2 regions of the Tenacibaculum platacis genome follow, and region 1 is predicted to be linked to the other one. Evidence: riboswitches for the same ligand, from Rfam matches in the RefSeq annotation. Region 1 holds a riboswitch; the other holds the start of a gene.
The links. A riboswitch is a leader RNA that binds a small molecule or an ion and turns the genes downstream of it on or off. The one in region 1 is predicted to bind thiamine pyrophosphate.
Positions count from the first base shown of each region.

Region 2: another riboswitch for thiamine pyrophosphate. It lies ahead of thiS (sulfur carrier protein ThiS); the one in region 1 lies ahead of ABNT61_RS08585 (TonB-dependent receptor).

Region 1 is NZ_OZ038523.1:1,957,716-1,967,570, forward strand. Features, by position in the region: gene ABNT61_RS08560 (hypothetical protein) at 1-919, shown strand, start outside; gene ABNT61_RS08565 (thiamine-binding protein) at 951-1,211, shown strand; gene pnuC (nicotinamide riboside transporter PnuC) at 1,195-1,824, shown strand; gene ABNT61_RS08575 (ATP-binding protein) at 1,788-2,441, shown strand; gene arfB (alternative ribosome rescue aminoacyl-tRNA hydrolase ArfB) at 2,444-2,848, shown strand; TPP riboswitch at 2,896-2,988, shown strand; gene ABNT61_RS08585 (TonB-dependent receptor) at 3,139-5,472, shown strand; gene ABNT61_RS08590 (heavy-metal-associated domain-containing protein) at 5,834-6,097, opposite strand; gene ABNT61_RS08595 (rhodanese-like domain-containing protein) at 6,094-6,474, opposite strand; gene ABNT61_RS08600 (MBL fold metallo-hydrolase) at 6,489-7,889, opposite strand; gene ABNT61_RS08605 (solute carrier family 26 protein) at 7,902-9,629, opposite strand; gene ruvB (Holliday junction branch migration DNA helicase RuvB) at 9,630-9,855, opposite strand, start outside.
Region 2 is NZ_OZ038523.1:3,747,115-3,756,969, reverse strand. Features, by position in the region: gene ABNT61_RS16850 (ThiF family adenylyltransferase) at 1-182, opposite strand, end outside; gene ABNT61_RS16845 (hypothetical protein) at 195-704, opposite strand; gene thiH (2-iminoacetate synthase ThiH) at 869-1,978, opposite strand; gene ABNT61_RS16835 (thiazole synthase) at 1,988-2,755, opposite strand; gene thiE (thiamine phosphate synthase) at 2,761-3,411, opposite strand; gene ABNT61_RS16825 (hydroxymethylpyrimidine/phosphomethylpyrimidine kinase) at 3,417-4,169, opposite strand; gene ABNT61_RS16820 (thiamine phosphate synthase) at 4,159-5,202, opposite strand; gene thiC (phosphomethylpyrimidine synthase ThiC) at 5,324-7,183, opposite strand; gene thiS (sulfur carrier protein ThiS) at 7,210-7,413, opposite strand; TPP riboswitch at 7,468-7,563, opposite strand; gene ABNT61_RS16805 (T9SS type A sorting domain-containing protein) at 7,612-9,855, opposite strand, start outside.

The DNA of each region.
Region 1 (9,855 bases):
ACCATTTGTTCCTGAAAATCACTTAGCAAGTTTTCAAACTGAAAAACCTCAGTTTTTCGATTTAGATACTTTAGACTACAAAACAATTATTGGAAAACATGGCACAAAAATAATTTACTACAGAGAACTTTTTGATACTATTTATAAAGATCCTATTCAATTAGAGTTAATTGAATTGTATGACTTTAAAGAAATTCTTTATCGAAATATTCCAACCATAACAACAAAAGATGAATTATTAGAAACATCGGGAGTCTTAAAAATTAAGTTCACTTCTAATGGAAAAGAACTAGAAATTAGAGAAGGTCAGAAACTATTAATTTACCCTCCTACTGGTAAACTTAAAAACAATGATATTTTCTTGTCAGAAAAAGATTCTATAACAAATATCAAATGGAATATTACTGAACAAAATTATGTTTCTAAATCTATATTACTAGGAGGTGGTATTTCGAAAAGAATATATATTCCTTTTGACTCATTGTCCGAAAATGAAAAAAGCAGAATTAAAAGTAACCAAATAATTAATGCAGATGAATTAATTCACCTAGAGCTGAGAAACGAACTTAACTCCTTTATTTTAGAAAGTATAAAAGAAAAATGGATTAATATTGATAAATTCATTCAACCAGAGAAGAGAATTTCTTTTAATATTGAAGAAAACATTGACTTCTCGGGTTATAATACTTATGTACAGTATGAAGATCTCAATTCTTTTTTGTCTTACACGATGACAGAAGACATGTTAACTCTTAAAAACATTCCAATAAAAGGACGAGTAAACTTGATTGTTGTAGGTAGAAATTTAGAGGAAATATTCTTTGACAAAATAAATCTAAATACTATTTCTGATAATTCTGAGATTAAATTAAATATGAAAAAAACTTCAAAACAAGATCTGAAAAAACTATTTGAATAATAGTCTTTATTTTTGCAGGAAATACTATTCAATGAAAATATCAGTAGAGTTAACACTTACTCCGCTTCAAGATAATTTTGAAGAACCTATTATTAATTTCATCAAGAAACTTAGAGCTTCTGGTTTGACTATTCTTGAGAATCCTTTGAGCACTCAAGTTTATGGAGATTACGATACAGTAATGCAATTATTAACTTCAGAAGTTAAAGAAACCTTTGAAGCAATAGACAATGGACTACTTCAAATGAAAATTGTAAAAACTGATAGAAGCGACTATGAACCAAATTTTTGATTTTTTATTCAGCCAATACGAAGGATCAAGTACTCTTGATGTTACGTTAGAAATAGTGGCTGTGGTTTTCGGTTTTCTTTCAGTTTGGTATTCTAAACAAAATAAGATTTGGGTTTTCCCTACTGGAATGATAAGCACGGCTATTTTCGTTTATCTTCTTTTGAAATGGGGATTACTTGGTGATATGATGATTAATGGTTATTACTTCATCATGAGTGTTTACGGTTGGTATATTTGGACACAAACTAAAGACGGACATGTAGCACATCCAATTTCAAGAACCACTTTAAAAGAAAAGAAAATTAGTGTTGCAATTTTCTTTGCTACATTGATTTTTGTGTATGTTGTTTATGCAACTTTCGACAAATGGAATGATTGGACAGCTTATATAGATACAATTACCACTGCTGTGTTTTTTGTAGGAATGTGGTTAATGGCAAGAAGAAAAATAGAAAACTGGATTTACTGGATTATAGGTGATCTTATTTCTGTGCCTTTATATTTATACAAAGGCTTTGTATTTACAAGTTTTCAATATTTAATATTTACATTTATAGCAATACTAGGATATTTAGCATGGAAGAAAAGCTTAGACAATCCGAAATTAATTTAGTAAAGGTAGTTCTGTTTGGCCCAGAAAGTACTGGTAAAACAACACTTTCTCGTCAGCTTGCTCGACATTACAATACAGTTTGGGCACCAGAATATGCGAGGGAATATTTACAAGACAAATGGAATAATGAACGTAAAACTTGTGAAGAAAGTGATTTAATTCCAATTGCTATCGGTCAAATGGATTTAGAAAACTCTCTAGCAAAAAAGGCTGACAAATTATTGATTTGTGATACAGATTTGCTAGAAACTAAAGTATATTCAGAAGAATATTATGGTGGATTTGTAGATCCGTTATTAGATGAATTCGCTATTAAAAACACCTATGACATTTACTTCCTAACATATATAGATACACCTTGGGAAGAAGACGATTTAAGAGATAGACCTGAACAACGTGAAGAAATGTTTAACGCGTTTAAAAATGCTCTAGAAAAATATAATCGTCCTTATATTCTTTTAAAAGGAGATAAAGAAACCAGATTAAAAAAAGCCACTCAAATTATTGATGATTTGATTGCTAAAAAAGAAAATCTACATTCATATTCAGACTCTTTGATTGATTTAGATCTCCATTTTTTACATCAAAATATTGATCCAAATACATTAATGCACTAATCTTGGATAAAAGTAACATTCAAACCGAAATTCAATTTAAAGCTATTAGAAGTTCAGGACCAGGTGGTCAACACGTGAATAAAGTAGCTTCCAAAGTTGAATTGTATTTTGATATTCAAAATTCTCAAGGTTTAACTTCTCGCGAAAAAGAAATTATTACAACTAAACTTGCAAATAAAATATCTAAAAACGGTCAATTACTTTTATACTCTCAAGAAAGCAGATCACAACATAAAAATAAAGAAATTGTAACTCAACAACTTTTTCAACTACTCACTTCAAGTTTAGTACAACCTAAAAAAAGAAGATCTACAAAACCAACCAGAAGTTCATTAGTTAAAAAAGCTAAAAACAAACAAAAACATTCTTTAAAAAAGCAATTAAGGCGAAAACCTAACTTAGATTAACTAAATTTCTTACTCGTTAATTTAAAATTCCACCTTACCTTTGCACCGTTCTCATAAAGGGGTGCCAATTATAGGCTGAGATCAAACCCATAGAACCTAGAACAGGTAATGCTGTTTAGGGAATAATGAGTGCTAATTGAACATGTAAATGTTTTTTAATGAAGTATAAAAAGTTATGCTTCACTCTAAATGCGCTCATACATACAGTATTCAAAAAACAACGAATAATTGCCTCTTTTTATTCATTTATTTTAAAAATGAAGTTTTTAAACATTTGTAAAAGAGTGAAGATGTTAGTATCTCTTTTATTCATTTCAATTTCATTAGCGGTTAATGCACAAACAGAGCAAATAACTGGTAAAGTAGTTGATAGTAATTCAAAACCATTAAATGGTGCTAGTGTAGTTATTCGAACTATAAAAAAAGGATCTATAACTGATGCTGATGGTAACTTTTCTATGAGAGTTCCTAAAGGAAGTTATACCCTTGAAGTTTCTTTCGTTGGATATACTACTATTAAAAAAGAAATTGCCTCAGGAACTAAAGACGTTTTGATTACATTAAAATCAGAAGATGAAGTTTTAGATGAGGTTTTAGTTTCATCAATTCGTGTAAAAGCAGACGCTCCAGTTACACACTCAAACTTATCTAAAAAACAAATTGCAAAACGCAATTTAGGTCAGGATATTCCTGTATTATTAAATTATTTACCTTCGGTGATTTCCTCATCTGATGCTGGTGCTGGAGTTGGATACACATACATGAGAGTTCGTGGTTCTGATGCAACAAGAATTAACGTAACTATAAACGGTATTCCATACAACGATCCTGAAAGTCAAGGAACGTTCTGGGTTAATTTAGGAGATTTTGCATCTTCTACGCAAAGCTTACAATTACAGCGTGGAGTTGGTACATCAACTAATGGATCAGGAGCATTTGGAGCAAGTTTAAACATTTTAACTGATGCTATTTCTGAGGAAGCTGGAGGAGAAATTTCGAATTCATTCGGATCTTTTGGAACTAGAAAACATACCGTAAAATTTACTACTGGTAGATTGAATGATCATTTCGAATTCTCAGGACGTTTATCTAATATTTATTCTGATGGTTACGTTGATAGAGCTTTTACAGATTTAAAATCTTACTTCTTACAAGGAAGTTACTCTGATGAAAACACTTTAATTAAAGCTGTGGTATTTGGTGGACAGGAACAAACGTATCAAGCATGGTTTGGTTTAACTGCTCAGCAATTAGAGGAAGACCGTCGTCAAAACCCTTATACTTATGATAACGAAACGGATAACTATTGGCAAGACCATTATCAGCTGCACTGGAATGAGAAGTTTAGCGATAAGTTATCTACAAATATCGGTTTAAATTATACTCGTGGTAAAGGATATTTTGAGCAATATAAGCCTGGAGAATCTGCTCCAGATTTCAATAACTTAATAGTTGATGGAAGTGATGTAATTGTTCGTCGTTGGTTAGATAACCATTTCTATGTATTTAATGCGGCTGCAACTTATACTACTGATGGAATTGAAATTATTGCCGGAGGATCTTACAGTAACTATACAAATGATCATTATGGAGAAGTAATTTGGGGAAGTGATCTAGCTCCAAATACGAATATCAGAGATCGTTATTATTTTAGTGATGCTAAAAAACATGATTTAAGTTCTTTTATCAAAACAAACATTAGAGTTAATGATAAATTAAACGCTTATGTTGATTTACAAGGAAGGTTCGTGAGTTATAGAACTGGCGGACTAAATTCTGATAGAGTTCCTTTAGATATTGATAAAGATTTCAACTTCTTTAACCCTAAAGTAGGTTTAACGTATAAATTAAACGACGCTAACAGTTTCTATTTATCATACGCACGAGCGAACAGAGAGCCAAATAGAAATGATTTTGAAGGTGGAAACACACAACATGAAACTTTAGATGATTTTGAATTAGGATGGCGTTTAGCAACAGATAATATTAAAATAAATACGAACTTATTCTACATGGATTATACGAATCAGTTAGTATTATCTGGAGCTATTAATAATGTTGGAGAACCTTTAAGAGAAACAAGTGGAAGTAGTTTCCGTTTTGGATTAGAGATTGATGCAGATATTACACTAACAGAATATCTTGCAGTTAAACCTAATTTAGGTTTAAGTACAAACCAAAATAGAGATTTTAATGCGCCGATCGATGGAGTTCTTGAAAATTTAGGAAACACAAACATTTCTTTTTCTCCTAATGTGATTGTAGGAAATTCATTAGTATTTACTCCTACTGATGATCTTCAAATTGCATTTTTATCTAAATATGTAGGAGAACAATTTATGGGGAATTTAGGTGGAAGAATTTCTAATAACGAAAAATTAGATGGTTACTTTACTAGTGATTTAAATATTATCTATGAAGTTGAAACAAACAAAATTTTCGATTCTATAGTATTTACGGGATTAGTAAATAACATTTTTAATAAAGAATATGTAGATAGAGGATACTATTTCTTCTTTGATGATACTTGGACAACGCCAGGTGTTACTACTACAGTTGATGGAGCAGGATATTATCCACAAGCTACTATTAACTTTTTAGCAGGAGTTACTTTTAAGTTCTAGTTTTATATATTATCAAATAAAAAAGCCGAGTTTGAAACTCGGCTTTTTTTATATTATTGAAGAAACGATACTACCACACTAAAAACAATATAAATCGGATATCCATAAATGGAAAATTTATACTTGTAGTCTTTTTCTTCCTTATTCTTTACGCTAAAAATTGTGAATATAATTCCTGCAACTAAAAGCAAAAATATAATTATTGATAATCCCATCATTCGTATGTAAAAATTTTCCGCGCTATGCACAAGTGGAAAATAATTGTACGCTAAATATCCTGACAAAATATTCAATAACACAATGTAAACAAGAAGCCGGAAAGACCAACTCTTATAATTTGTTTCCTTTTTCATATAAATTTTTATTTCATTCTTCCTACTGCACAGCTTACAAATGATTTTGCTTTGTGCATTATATTATTAGTATCTCCAACTTCAGGATATCCTAATTTAGAAAGTTTTTCTTTTATAGTTTCTACTAAACTATCAGGAGAGTTGAACGTAACTTTTGAATCCGTAACATTAACATCTACATTATCTACTCCTTTTATTTCTGACAATTCTGAAGTGATTGTTTTTGCACAACCACCACACTTTAGGTTTTCTATATAAATCTCTTTAATCATTCTACTTTATTTTTCTTAATCCACTCCTTATATCCTCCTTTTACATTATATACATCGAAACCATTATCCACTAAAACTGATGCTGCTATTTTACTTCTACCGCCTGAACGACAATACACATATACAGGCTTTTTTTTATCTAGAACTTCAATAACTCTCGATTCAAAATTATTTGAAATCATGTTCACCTGAACAGCATCGAAAATTATTCCATTTTTAGTTTCTGAAGAGGTCCTAACGTCTAATAACTGAATATTTTTATCTTCTTTTAGAACTGTTTTTAAGTCATCAACTGTTATGTTCTTAACTCTTGAATCACTTTTGACACAAGAAGTTAAAACCAAGAGAAATAGAAAACTTAAAATTAACTTCTTCATGATTTCTTAACTGCTTAAGAGGACAAACAAACTGGCGTAGTTGTTTTAATATTCGTTTTTCGTATTGCACCAAACCCTCCAGCTACATCAATAACATTATGCATTCCTTTAGCTTTTAATATAGATGCTGCAATTACAGATCTGTATCCTCCTGCACAATGAATAAAGAAGTTTTTATCTTGAGGGAATACACTAATATAATCATTTAAATAATCTAATGGCGTGTTTTTCACATCTTTTATGTGTTCATTTTCATATTCTCCAGGTTTTCTAACATCAAAAACAATAGCATTTTTTCCAATTTCAACTTCTAAATCTTCAGCTGAAACAGATTGTAATGTATCTATAGTTTTACCAGAATTCTTCCAGCTTTCAAAACCGCCTTCTAAATATCCTATTACATTATCAAAACCAACTCTAGCTAACCTTGTAATAGTTTCTTGTTCTTTACCTTGAGGTGTTACTAAAACAATTGGTAGATTAATATCTTTAATTAATGCCCCTACCCAAGGTGCAAACGTTCCATTCAATCCAATAAACATTGATTTTGGAACGAATCCATCAATAAAATCAGATTGGTGACGCACATCTAATATTAAAGCATCGTATTTTTCAGTTTTCGAAATAAAATCTTCTACAGATAAAGACTTGGTTCCTTTTTCAAGTATTGTATCTATAGATTCATATCCTTCTTTATTCAATTTTACATTCAAAGGAAAATAGTCTGGAGGTGGTAATAAACCATCAGTAACTTCTTTAATAAACTCCTCTCTAGTCATATCAGCTCGTAAAGCATAATTTGACTGTTTTTGGTTTCCAATAGTACTCACAGTTTCTTTACTTAAATTCTTCCCACAAGCCGAACCAGCTCCATGAGCAGGATAAACTATCACATCATCATTCAATACCATAATCTTATTTCTTAGGCTATCAAATAAAAAACCTGCTAAATCCTCTTTTGTGATATCACCTTTTTGTGCTAAATCTGGCCTTCCAACATCTCCAATAAATAAAGTATCTCCACTGAATATTGCATAATCTTTCCCTGATTCATCTTTCAATAGATATATTGTACTTTCCATCGTATGACCTGGCGTATGAATAGCAACAATTTCTAAATCTCCAACAAAAAATGATTCATTATCCTTTGCTATATGCGCATCAAAATTTGTTTTTGCAGTTGGTCCATAAACAATTTGAGCTCCTGTTTTTTCTGCTAACGTAATATGTCCACTAACAAAATCAGCATGAAAATGGGTTTCAAAAATATATTTAACCTTAGCATTATCCTTCTCTGCTTTGTCTAAATAAGGCTGCACCTCTCTCAAAGGATCGATTATTGCTGCCTCTCCTTTACTTTCTATGTAATAAGCTCCTTGCGATAAACATTTGGTATAAATTTGCTCTATCTTCATTCTCTTTATTATTTATTTATACGCCTGATGTATATACTGCGCATATTTCTTTTGATTTTGATTATCTCCTGTTTTATAAAATAATACAGCCCAGTTTACTCTCATAAAAAAATGATCAATGCTAACAACATCTAACATTCCTGCTTTGAAAATTGCATCTCTAACGGGACCTTTAATACCTGCAAAATAAAATAGAATTCCTTTCCTTTTATAAAATACTATTAATTGCTTCAGCATTTCAATTCCTGTACTATCTACTCTATTTATACTCTCACCATCTAAAACAATTAGTTTTAAATTTTCACCTTTCTTATTCGCCATATACTCCAGTTGCTCTCTAAAGTAATTTGAATTTGCATAGAATAATTGGGCATCAAATCTAAAAACTAACACGTCGTCATCTATAATAACTTCTTTAAATCGGTTTTTATTTCTATAAAAATCTGAATCTGGCACTTTACCTAATTCTACTACATTTGGTCTAGAAGTTCTAAAAATTAAAACGATTAATGATAATCCTACTCCAATAAGGATACCATACTCTATACCAAAAAATAATGTCCCACAAAAAGTAGCTAGTAATAACCAGAAGTCCAAATTATTTGCTCTCCATAAATATCTTGCCTCCTTTATATTTACCAATCTAAATACAGCAACTATAATTATTGCAGCCAGCACTGTTTTAGGTAAAAAATAAAATACTGGAGTTAAAAACAATAATGTTAATATCACTAAAGCTGCAGAGATAAATGCTGCCATTCCTGTTCGAGCTCCAGCATCAAAATTAATTGCCGATCTAGAAAAACTAGATGTCGAAGGATATGCTTTAAAAAACGATCCGAAAATATTACTTAACCCTAAAGCTATTAACTCTTGATTGGAATCTATCTTATATTCATCCTGTTGCGCTTCTATAAACTTACCTATTGAAATAGTTTCTAAATATCCTACCATAACCAAAGTAAAGGCCATTGGTAACAATTCTCTTATCAATCCAAAATTTAAATCTGGCATTGCACACCCTGGTAATCCAGAAGGAATACCTTCAACAATAGCAACTTCAGCAAAATATCCTCTAAATAAATACATTGCTGCAATTCCTAGTACTACAACAATTAGCGCATTTGGTATCTTCTTATTAATTCTTCTCAGAACTATAATAATAATACTAGTAATAACACCAATACACGTAGTCTTTGTATCGAATTCTAAGACTTTAGAAAGAATATCATCTAATAGAATATGTATCTGATCGCTTTGTAAAAAATCAACTCCGAAAAAGTTTTTAAATTGATTTAAACCAATTGTTATTGCTACAGCCGAAGTAAAACCCGTAATAACAGGTTTAGATAAAAAGTTCACAATAAAACCTAGACGGAACACGCCCATAAGAAACTGTATAGTACCTACAAGTAAGGCTAAAAATATCGCAATAGCGATATAACTCTCCGACCCTATTAAGGCAATGGTAGAAATACTTGCAGCTACTATCAAAGAATCTGTTGCTACTGGACCAATTGCCACATGCCTTGATGATCCAAATATAGCATAGACTATTTGCGGAATTAATGCTGAATACAATCCATAAATTGGAGGTAACCCAGCAATTAATGCATAAGCTATACCTTGAGGTATTAATACAGTTGCTACGGTAATTCCTGCGACAATATCACCTTGAAGTTGCTCTTTTTTATACTTTGGCAACCAATTTAAAATCGGTATGTATTTCTCTAGCTTCACTTAAAACAATTCTCCTTGACTACTTCCTTTTATCTTTCCTAAATGTTTATAAGCTAAATCGGTAACTTCTCTACCACGAGGAGTTCTCATAATAAATCCTTCTTGGATTAAAAACGGTTCGTAAACTTCCTCTATAGTTTCTGAATTTTCTCCTACTGCTGTTGCTAGTGTTGTAATTCCTACAGGACCTCCTTTAAACTTATCAATTATGGTGTGTAAGATTTTA
Region 2 (9,855 bases), 1.8 Mb from region 1:
TTATCAACAATACCAATAGTTCCAACACCAGCAGCAGTTAAGTATTGTAAAACAGGACATCCTAGTCCTCCTGCTCCTATTACCAGAACCTTAGCTTGTTTTAATTTTAACTGACCAGCTTCTCCGATTTTATCTAAAATAAGATGACGATTATATTGTTTTTGTTCTTCTCTGGTTAACATCTATAAGTTCATTCAACTTTTAAATTCTAATGAATTTATTATCTCTAATAATTCATCTCTTTGACTATTATTAACAAAAGAAATAATAAACCCTAGAGCAAATCCTTCTTTTATTGTCGTATAATATTCCTGTTTAACATTTAAGTTTAAATGGTTTATTGATAAACACATTTTATCAAAACTTTCTCCTCCTATGTTGACTGTTGTTATATTCTCTTCTACATCGAAGTTAAGCTTTGATTTTTCTAGAAGTTTCTTTACATGATAATAATAGTCAGCACCAGTTTTAATACCTGTAAAAAATTTAAGGTTTTCTGACACAACTATGAAACCTGGATTATAATCAACTGATTTACCAACCTCATACTTAAAAGCATTCAATAGATAGGCTGTTTTTACCTTAGAAGCATTGAGTACTGATTTTAACTCTTCATTATCTCCACTGATTAAATCAGCTCCTCTATCTGCTGATTCCTTCATAGCTTCTTTCGACAAAATCGACCATCCTTCAGGGAGTTTCATGTTAAAGTTAAAATAATCATTTGAATAAATATTATTTTCAATTTTACCATAGTCGAATGTATCATTTTTACTTGTTTCGCACGATGTTAAAGTAAACACCAATATAGTGAGAACGATTATTCTAAATTTTATCTTCATAGTAATTTGTTTTTAAGTCGCCAAATTTAACGAAAATGTTCCCAATCTTTCCAAACAACTTCTATTCCTTGATTTTTGAGCATCGTTGTTATTTCCTCAGTACTTCGTTCATCAGAAATTTCAAATTGCTCTAATGATTGCGGTTCTACAGAATATCCTCCAGGATTTGTTTTTGATTCCGCGCTCATTGAAGTAATTCCAAGTTGTACAATATGATTACGAAAGATTTCACTTTCTCTAGTAGAAATTGATAATTCAACATCTTCATCTAACAATCTATACGCGCAAATAAGCTGAACTAAATCAGGATCCGTCATTTCTACTTTAGGTTCTAAACCACCTGAATGTGGACGTAACCTAGGGAAAGATATTGAATATTTTGTTTTCCAATAGGTCTTTTGTAAATACTTTAAATGTAAAGCTGTAAAAAAGCTATCTGCTCTCCAGTCTTCCAATCCGAACAAAGCTCCTAAACCTATTTTATGAACTCCTGCTTTCCCTAATCGATCAGGAGTTTCCAGTCGGTATGAGAAGTTTGACTTTTTACCTTTAGGATGATGTTTTTTATATTCTTCTTTATGATATGTTTCTTGATAAACTAATACTGCATACAAACCATTATCAATCAACAACTCATATTCATCTTGATCAAGTGGTTGAACTTCAATCGTAATGTTAGAAAAATGAGGCTTGATCAATTTAATCGCATTATTAATATAATCTACACCTACAGTTCTGTTTGCTTCTCCCGTGACCAATAAAATATGATCGTAGCCCTTATTTTTTAAAAATGCTACTTCTTTTAATATTTCATCATCAGTTAGTGTTCTTCTTGGTATTTTATTCGTAAAACTAAAACCGCAATAGGTACAAATATTCTGACATTCATTACTCAAATACATTGGCGCATACATTTGTATTGTGTTTCCAAAGCGTTTCTTTGTCAACATATTACTTAACTGTGCCATTTGTTCAATATAGGGCTTCGCAGCTGGGGAAATTAGCGCTTTAAAATCTTCTAAACTTCTTTTTTCAGAATTCAAAGCTCTTTCTACATCCATCGAAGTTTTAGAAAGAATACTTTCCATTACTGAATCCCAGTCATATTTATCGAATATATTTTCGAAAGTGTTCATTGCTCTATACTAACTTAAAAACGAAGTTAAAGGACTACTTGCTTCTGCATGTTTTTTTACAGGAGCTAATTTTGCTTCATATGCCATTCTACCGGCCTCCACAGCCATTTTAAAAGCTTTTGCCATTGCCACTGGATTTTGTGAAACCGCAATTGCTGTGTTCACTAAAACTGCATCTGCACCAATTTCCATTGCGTGAGCTGCATGTGATGGAGAGCCAATTCCAGCATCAACTACTACAGGAACATTCGATTGTTCAATTATAATATCTAAAAACTCTAATGTTTTTAATCCTTTATTACTTCCTATTGGAGCTCCTAAAGGCATTACACATTGAGTTCCTACTTCTTCTAATCTTTTACATAAAACAGGATCGGCATGAATATATGGCATTACTATAAATCCTTTTTTTACTAATTCTTCTGCAGCCTTTAAAGTTTCAATTGGATCTGGTAATAAATATTTAGGGTCGGGGTGAATTTCTAGTTTTACCCAATTTGTTTCCAACGCCTCTCTTGATAATTCTGCCGCAAACACAGCTTCTTTTGCATTTCTTACACCAGAAGTATTTGGTAATAAATTAATTCGTTGATGATTTAAATGAGTCAAAATATCATCTTCTTCATTTTGCACATCAACTCTTTTTAGAGCTACTGTTACTAATTCACTCTCACTCTCCAACAAAGCATCACGCATTAATTCTGAAGAACTGAACTTGCCTGTTCCTGTAAACAAACGTGATGTAAATGTTTTATCTGCTATTTGTAATGAACTCATAATTCTTAGTTGTTTGAATCTAGTTTAAAAACTTGTTCTTGCGAACTTCCTGCTTTTAATATTTGATGAAATTTTGAAATCGAATTGAAGTCTTTAGTTATTTCTCCTGATACTGCAATTCCGTGAATATTTGTTTTCAATAATGATGATACATCTTCTAAAACAATTCCTCCGATAGCAATTACGGGAGTTTCCGTATTTAACTCTTCTAGTAGCACTTGATAACCTTCTAGACCTAGAATCGGGCTTAAATTTTTCTTCGTTTCAGTATATCTAAATGGTCCAAGTCCAATATAGTCAACTTGTTTTTCAAGTAAAGTTTTACAATCTTCCAGAGTATTTGCCGTACCTCCTATAATAAACAGTTTTCCTAAATACTCTCTTACAACTGCTGGGCAAGCATCGGTTTTACCCAAATGAACTCCATCTGCCTTTACTTGTTTTGCAATCTTATAATGATCATTAATTATTAATCTCGTTTGAAAATGATTAGTAATTTCTCTTGCTTTTTTAGCCGTTTCTAAAATTACCTCATCCGTTTGATTTTTTAAACGAAGTTGAACCCATTCTGATCCTGCTGTACAAGCATTTTGAATGTTTACTAAATGTTCTTCTGGAGTAGCTCCTTGTGATATATATTGTAATTTACTTATCATTATAATTAATTGTGATATCCTAGTAAAGTTTTATTAGAACTCAATACTTTCTCGATATATCTTTTTCCTTTAAAACAAGATTTTACTAATGGATATTTTAAAGCAATATGGCTTGCAATGGCTGATGACAAAACACAACCACTACCATGCTTTTCGTATATTTTTATTCCTTTTTTAGGATTAAAAGGATGTGTTTTTCCTTCTATCGTATATAAATAGTCGACTCCAAGCTTTTCTGAATTATGACCTCCTTTTAAAAACACGTTGGTTTTTGATTGTATATGAGTAATAGTTTCCTCTATACTTTTTCGTTGATATAGATTTTGTATTTCCTGATAATTCGGTGTAATCATATAGATCTTTGCCAAAATCTCATCAAAATCTTTCTCATTAAAATTCTCGTGAAACGAAAATCCAGATGACGATTTCAAAACTGGATCTAGAATTATTCTCGAGTTAGGATTTAAACTCAATACCAAATCAATAATTTTAGATAGTGTTATCCAATTCTCTACGATTCCAATCTTTACCACATTAACTGAAAAGCGATTCATCAAAACTCGAATCTGCTCTAAAATGATATCGATTTCTATCCAATCACACTTTAGAAATTCAGTATCACTTTGTATTGTGTTCGCCGTACAAACAGATAAACCATAACATTTTAATTTCTCAAAGGTTTTCACATCTGCTGTTAAACCTGCTCCATTTGTTGGATCAAAACCAGCGATAGTTAATATGTAAGGTCTAGTTTTCAATGTATAAACTATTAATTAACTCTTGTTGTTCTTTTGTTCCATACTTTCCCAGTAAATCTTTAGAATCTTGAGTTAATAATTCTACCGACGCTTTATGTTCTAAAATCCATTTAAGCATTTCTTTACACTTCGCTTGAATGGTTGTATAAATCGCAGCATTAAGAATCATTCCTTCATTTACATTAATATCTACTCCTTTTGAAATTGCGTATTTAACACCTTCTAACTCATTATTATGAACTGCATAATAAACGCCTTCATAATCACCATAAGAAATATCTGCACCGAGAGAAATAAGATAATCAGCAACTTCCTTTTTACCATAAGCTACGGCACTAATAAGAGCATTATCTATATCAAGCTGAGTATACTTGTCTGATAGAATTTCTTTTAGCTTTGTTAATTCTCCATCACCAGATAAAAGCTCCAGATTAAAATCTCTAACCTTATTACATTCTTTAGAAATTAATTTAAAACTTTCAGTACTATTTTCAGAATTCCAAATACCACCAAGAACACCAACTCCAGAATATCCCAATTCATAAACTTTATGAATGGTTTCGGTATTTACGCCTCCCATTCCTATAATTGTTTTATCAATGTGATTAACATCAAAACCTCTTCCTTTATATCCTTGTTTAGATATTGAAGAAAACACTGGACTCAATAAATGATAATCGAATTTGATTGAACAAGCATTCAAAACTTCTGGTTCATGAAAAGAACTACTTACTGAAAAGCCTTCAGACTTAAATAATTGAAAATACTCAAAAAGTTGATCTCCTAAATCTATTCTTGGTTGTTCCTGTATATGAATTCCTTTAAGCTTGAATTCTTTGCACAAATCATGAAATTGATGAATTACAATTCTTTGGTAGTATTGTTTGTCAACATTTCTAAGAAGCTCACGATAACCATCAATAGTAAAAGTCGGCTTTCTAAGATGCAACACTTCTAAACCATTTTCAAACAATTGGTTTAAAAGCATTGCTTCATTTTCTATTTTTCGTTCAGAAGTTAAAACTATTAACATAATTAGTTATTAATTTTCAGCATTTAAATATTGTCATTGCGAATGAAATGAAGCAATCTACTTTATAAAACAGATTACTTCGTCGTTTCCTCCTCGTAATGACATTCATAATTCAGACTATTTATAAATAAACTTCTGAACCTTTTTCTTTGAACTCTTCTGATTTTTCTTTCATTCCCTGCTCAATCGCACTAGATTCCTCTAAATCTTTCTGTGCAGCATAATCTCTCACTTCTTGAGATATTTTCATAGAACAGAATTTTGGTCCACACATAGAACAGAAATGTGCAATTTTTGCTCCTTCAGCCGGTAAAGTTTCATCGTGATATTCCCTAGCTAATTCTGGATCTAAACCTAAATTAAATTGATCTTCCCAACGGAATTCAAAACGAGCTTTACTCAAAGCATCATCTCTATGTTGAGCACCTGGATGTCCTTTTGCTAAGTCAGCAGCATGTGCAGCTAATTTATAAGTAACTACTCCAGTACGAACATCATCTTTATTCGGTAAACCTAAATGCTCTTTTGGTGTAACGTAACATAACATTGCTGTTCCGTACCAACCAATCATTGCTGCTCCAATACCTGAAGTAATATGATCATAACCTGGTGCAATATCAGTTGTTAATGGTCCTAATGTATAAAATGGAGCTTCACCACAAGCTTCTAATTGCTTATCCATATTAGCCTTAATCATGTGCATTGGCACGTGACCTGGACCTTCAATAAAGCACTGTACTTCATGTTTCCAAGCTATTTTTGTTAACTCTCCTAATGTTTCTAATTCTGCGAACTGAGCTTCATCATTTGCATCTGCAATACAACCAGGACGTAAACCATCTCCTAAAGAAAAAGCCACATCATAAGCTTTCATAATTTCACAAATCTCCTCAAAATGCGTATATAAGAAACTCTCTTTGTGATGTGCTAAACACCACTTTGCCATAATAGATCCACCACGAGATACAATACCTGTAATACGTTTTGCGGTCATTGGTACATAAGCTAAACGAACTCCAGCGTGAATTGTAAAATAATCTACACCTTGTTCTGCTTGCTCTATTAAGGTATCTTTAAATATCTCCCAAGTTAGATCTTCAGCTACGCCATTTACCTTTTCTAATGCTTGATAAATTGGAACCGTACCTATTGGAACTGGAGAGTTACGAATAATCCACTCACGAGTTTCATGAATATTTTTTCCAGTAGATAAATCCATAATATTATCAGCTCCCCAACGACAAGCCCAAACAGCCTTTTCTACCTCTTCTTCAATAGAAGATGTTGTTGCCGAGTTCCCAATATTTGCATTAATTTTCACCAAGAAATTACGACCTAAAATCATAGGTTCTGCTTCTGGATGATTAATATTTGAAGGAATTACAGCACGACCTCTTGCTACTTCTTCACGAACAAATTCTGGAGTTATTTTCTCCGGAATACTTGCTCCAAAATCTTGACCAGGATGTTGCTTAGACAAACGTGTCATTTCATCAATTCGTTGATTTTCACGAATGGCAACATATTCCATTTCTGGAGTTATAATTCCTTTTTTAGCATAATGTAATTGAGTAACATTCTCTCCTTTTTTAGCTCTTTTCGGTTTATGTTTTAAATTAAAGCGTAAGTGATCTAAACTTTCATCATTTAATCTTTCGTTACAATAATCTGATGTGAAAGCTTCTAACTCTTCTACATTACCTCTACTTGTAATCCAATCTTCTCTAATTCTCTCCAGTCCATTATGGATGTTGATTTTCTTATCTGGATCCGTGTATGGTCCTGATGTATCATAAACCGTAACTGGTTCATTTGGTGTACGTTTTTTCGTCATTGAATCTACAGTATCATTCAATGTAATTTCACGCATGGCTACTTGAATTTCAGGATGTATTTTTCCTTGAACATAAATCTTTTTAGAATTTGGAAATGGATTTCTAGTTACTCCATCTTGTTTTGGTGCTGTATCTTTTTTCTTCATTGAAAAGGTTGTTTTGTTGTTCGTTTTTATCCTCCTTGAGTAGATTTAATAATCAATACATTATCATTCTCTGATAATTTATGATTACTCCAGTCAGACTTTTTTACAATTGAATTATTTACGGCAATAGCAATTCCATTGGATTGAATATTTAGTTCTTCAATCATTCTGATGAGATTACACTCCGTTTTGAAAGTTTTATTAGAATCGTTTATTTTAACTGTTATCATAAAAACATATTAAATAAACTCTAGAAGCATCAACACATCCAATAAAGATGTACTATAATGAAGATTACTTTTCCCTACGCTGGTATTAACCAAATCAGGTTCTAAGGATATTTCTCAAACTAGTTCTACTAGCTACTCCTAAAGTTTTATGAATCAAATATAAAAAAAAAGAGTCTACATTGTAGACTCTTATATTTATTATTTCTTAATTACTTTTTTAACAAGTGTACCTTTATTTGTTTTGAGTTTCAAAATATAAGTACCTCTAGCTAGTTTTGATAAGTCTATATTATCCTCAGTAATTGTTTTATTAGATTTTACTAATTGACCATGTATTGAATACAAATTATATTTTTCTAAATCTAAGCTATTAGATTTAATGTATAATTTGTTGGTAGTTGGATTTGGTCCAATTTTTAACTCTTTTAAAAGAAATTCATTAACACTAAGAGTTGTAGATGTTGTTGCAACATTAGATTTAGATGAAATTGAATTAAAAGTTCCTTTTCTTTCATTCGTTTCGTTACCACATGGATTTGAACTTATAACTTCAATATAATAAGCAACATTAGGAGAACTTACATTTAAATCTGTATAAGAGTTTAGATTACTTGAAACTTCAGTCAATAATTCATAATCTCCTCCATCAATACTTCTATGAATTCTGTACGTGTAAAATTCAAATCCTTCATAATCATTCCAAATCATGTTCCATGAATTACCAATTCCAGGAGTTAACACTAAATGAATTGTTTTGTGGTATGTACCTAAATCTGTTTCACCACCACATTTATCAATGGCAGAAATTTTATAAAGACTTGAACTTTGGGCTGGCGATGAATTTTCATCTATAAAAGAATTTGTATCTGCTCCAACATAGGATAAAAGTTCATAACTCCCTGCTACAACCGTTTCTTTATAAATTGCAAACTGGCTTAAGTTATCAGAATAATAATCCCAAACTATTTTATTCTTTAGCGATTCTTCATCTACCGTCACAACACATATCTCTGGTGTTTCTAGACTTTCCTTTACCTCAACTTTGACAATATCTCCTGAATAACATCCATTATTATATACTGCAACGTTAATGTTTTTATCACCTGAATTGTTCCATCTTAGCTCATAAGGACCAGCACCAGAACCTGAAACTATTTCTGCTCCATCAAAAGACCAATATATATCCGTAAAATTATCTCCTGTGAATTCAATTGTATATAATTCTCCTTTACAAACAGAACTTTCTGCATTAAAGCTTAATGTTGGAGATTGATTAAACTGAACTTTTTGAGTTGTGGTTTGCGAAGTACAGTTATTATTAGAAACCGATAGCGTGATATTCTTTTCTCCATAATTATCATTCCAAGTGATTTCGTATGGCCCTCTTCCTGTACCTGAAATTACTTCTGCTCCATCAAAATCCCAATTATAAATTGAACTATCATCACCACTACCATAATAGTAAACAGTTGTTGTACCACTATTACAAATATTATAATTACTTAAATAAAAATATGAAGTAGGAGTTTGTGAAACAGTAATCTCTTTTTCAACTGTAACTGCACACCCATTTTGTATAACTTCTAAACTAATATTTTTTACGCCTTCACTATACCATTGAATTTCATAAGGCCCAGAACCTGATCCTGAAATAACATTACCTCCATTAAAGTTCCAATTATAATTAGCATTATTTAATTCGTCACCTGTATAAGTTATTGTTGTTTTATCACCTAAACAAACTTGTTCATTTGCTTCTATACCAACATTTGGATATGGATTGTGTTGCACCTTTTTAATAATCTCGTCAGAAGTACAACCATTATCAGTTACTGTTAACGAAATATTTTTTTCTCCATAATTTTCATTCCAGGTAATTTCATACGGACCTGATCCAGTTCCTGATACAATTTCTGCTCCATCAAAATTCCAATTAAAAACAGCATCATTCGATACAACTCCATTATATGTAATTGATGCGTTTGCGCCTTCACATACAAATTCATTAACTGAAAAATCAGCACTTGGTTTGCCCTCAATTGTTACAACCTGCATTGACTTTGAAGAACAACCATTTGAAACAACCTCTAATGTAATTTCTTTCTCTCCTTGTTGATTCCATAATAGTTCAAATGGTCCTGCATTAGTTCCAGAAATAATAGTTGCTCCCTTAAAATCCCAAATAAAATCCATATCAACAGATAACGATCCAACATAATCAACAATAATGATTTCACCTTCACAAGATGTAGAATTACTTAATTCAAACTGAGCATTTATTTCTTCATTAAAGACAACTTCCAGCTCTTCTCCTTTGAAATTATTTTCCGTTGTTAGAATTCTAATACGGTATGTTTTATTCTTTTCTAATTCAGCAGGAACAGGAACCGAAAACCCCTCATTAGCATTCATAATCCTTGCTAATTCAAGAGGTGAATCAAA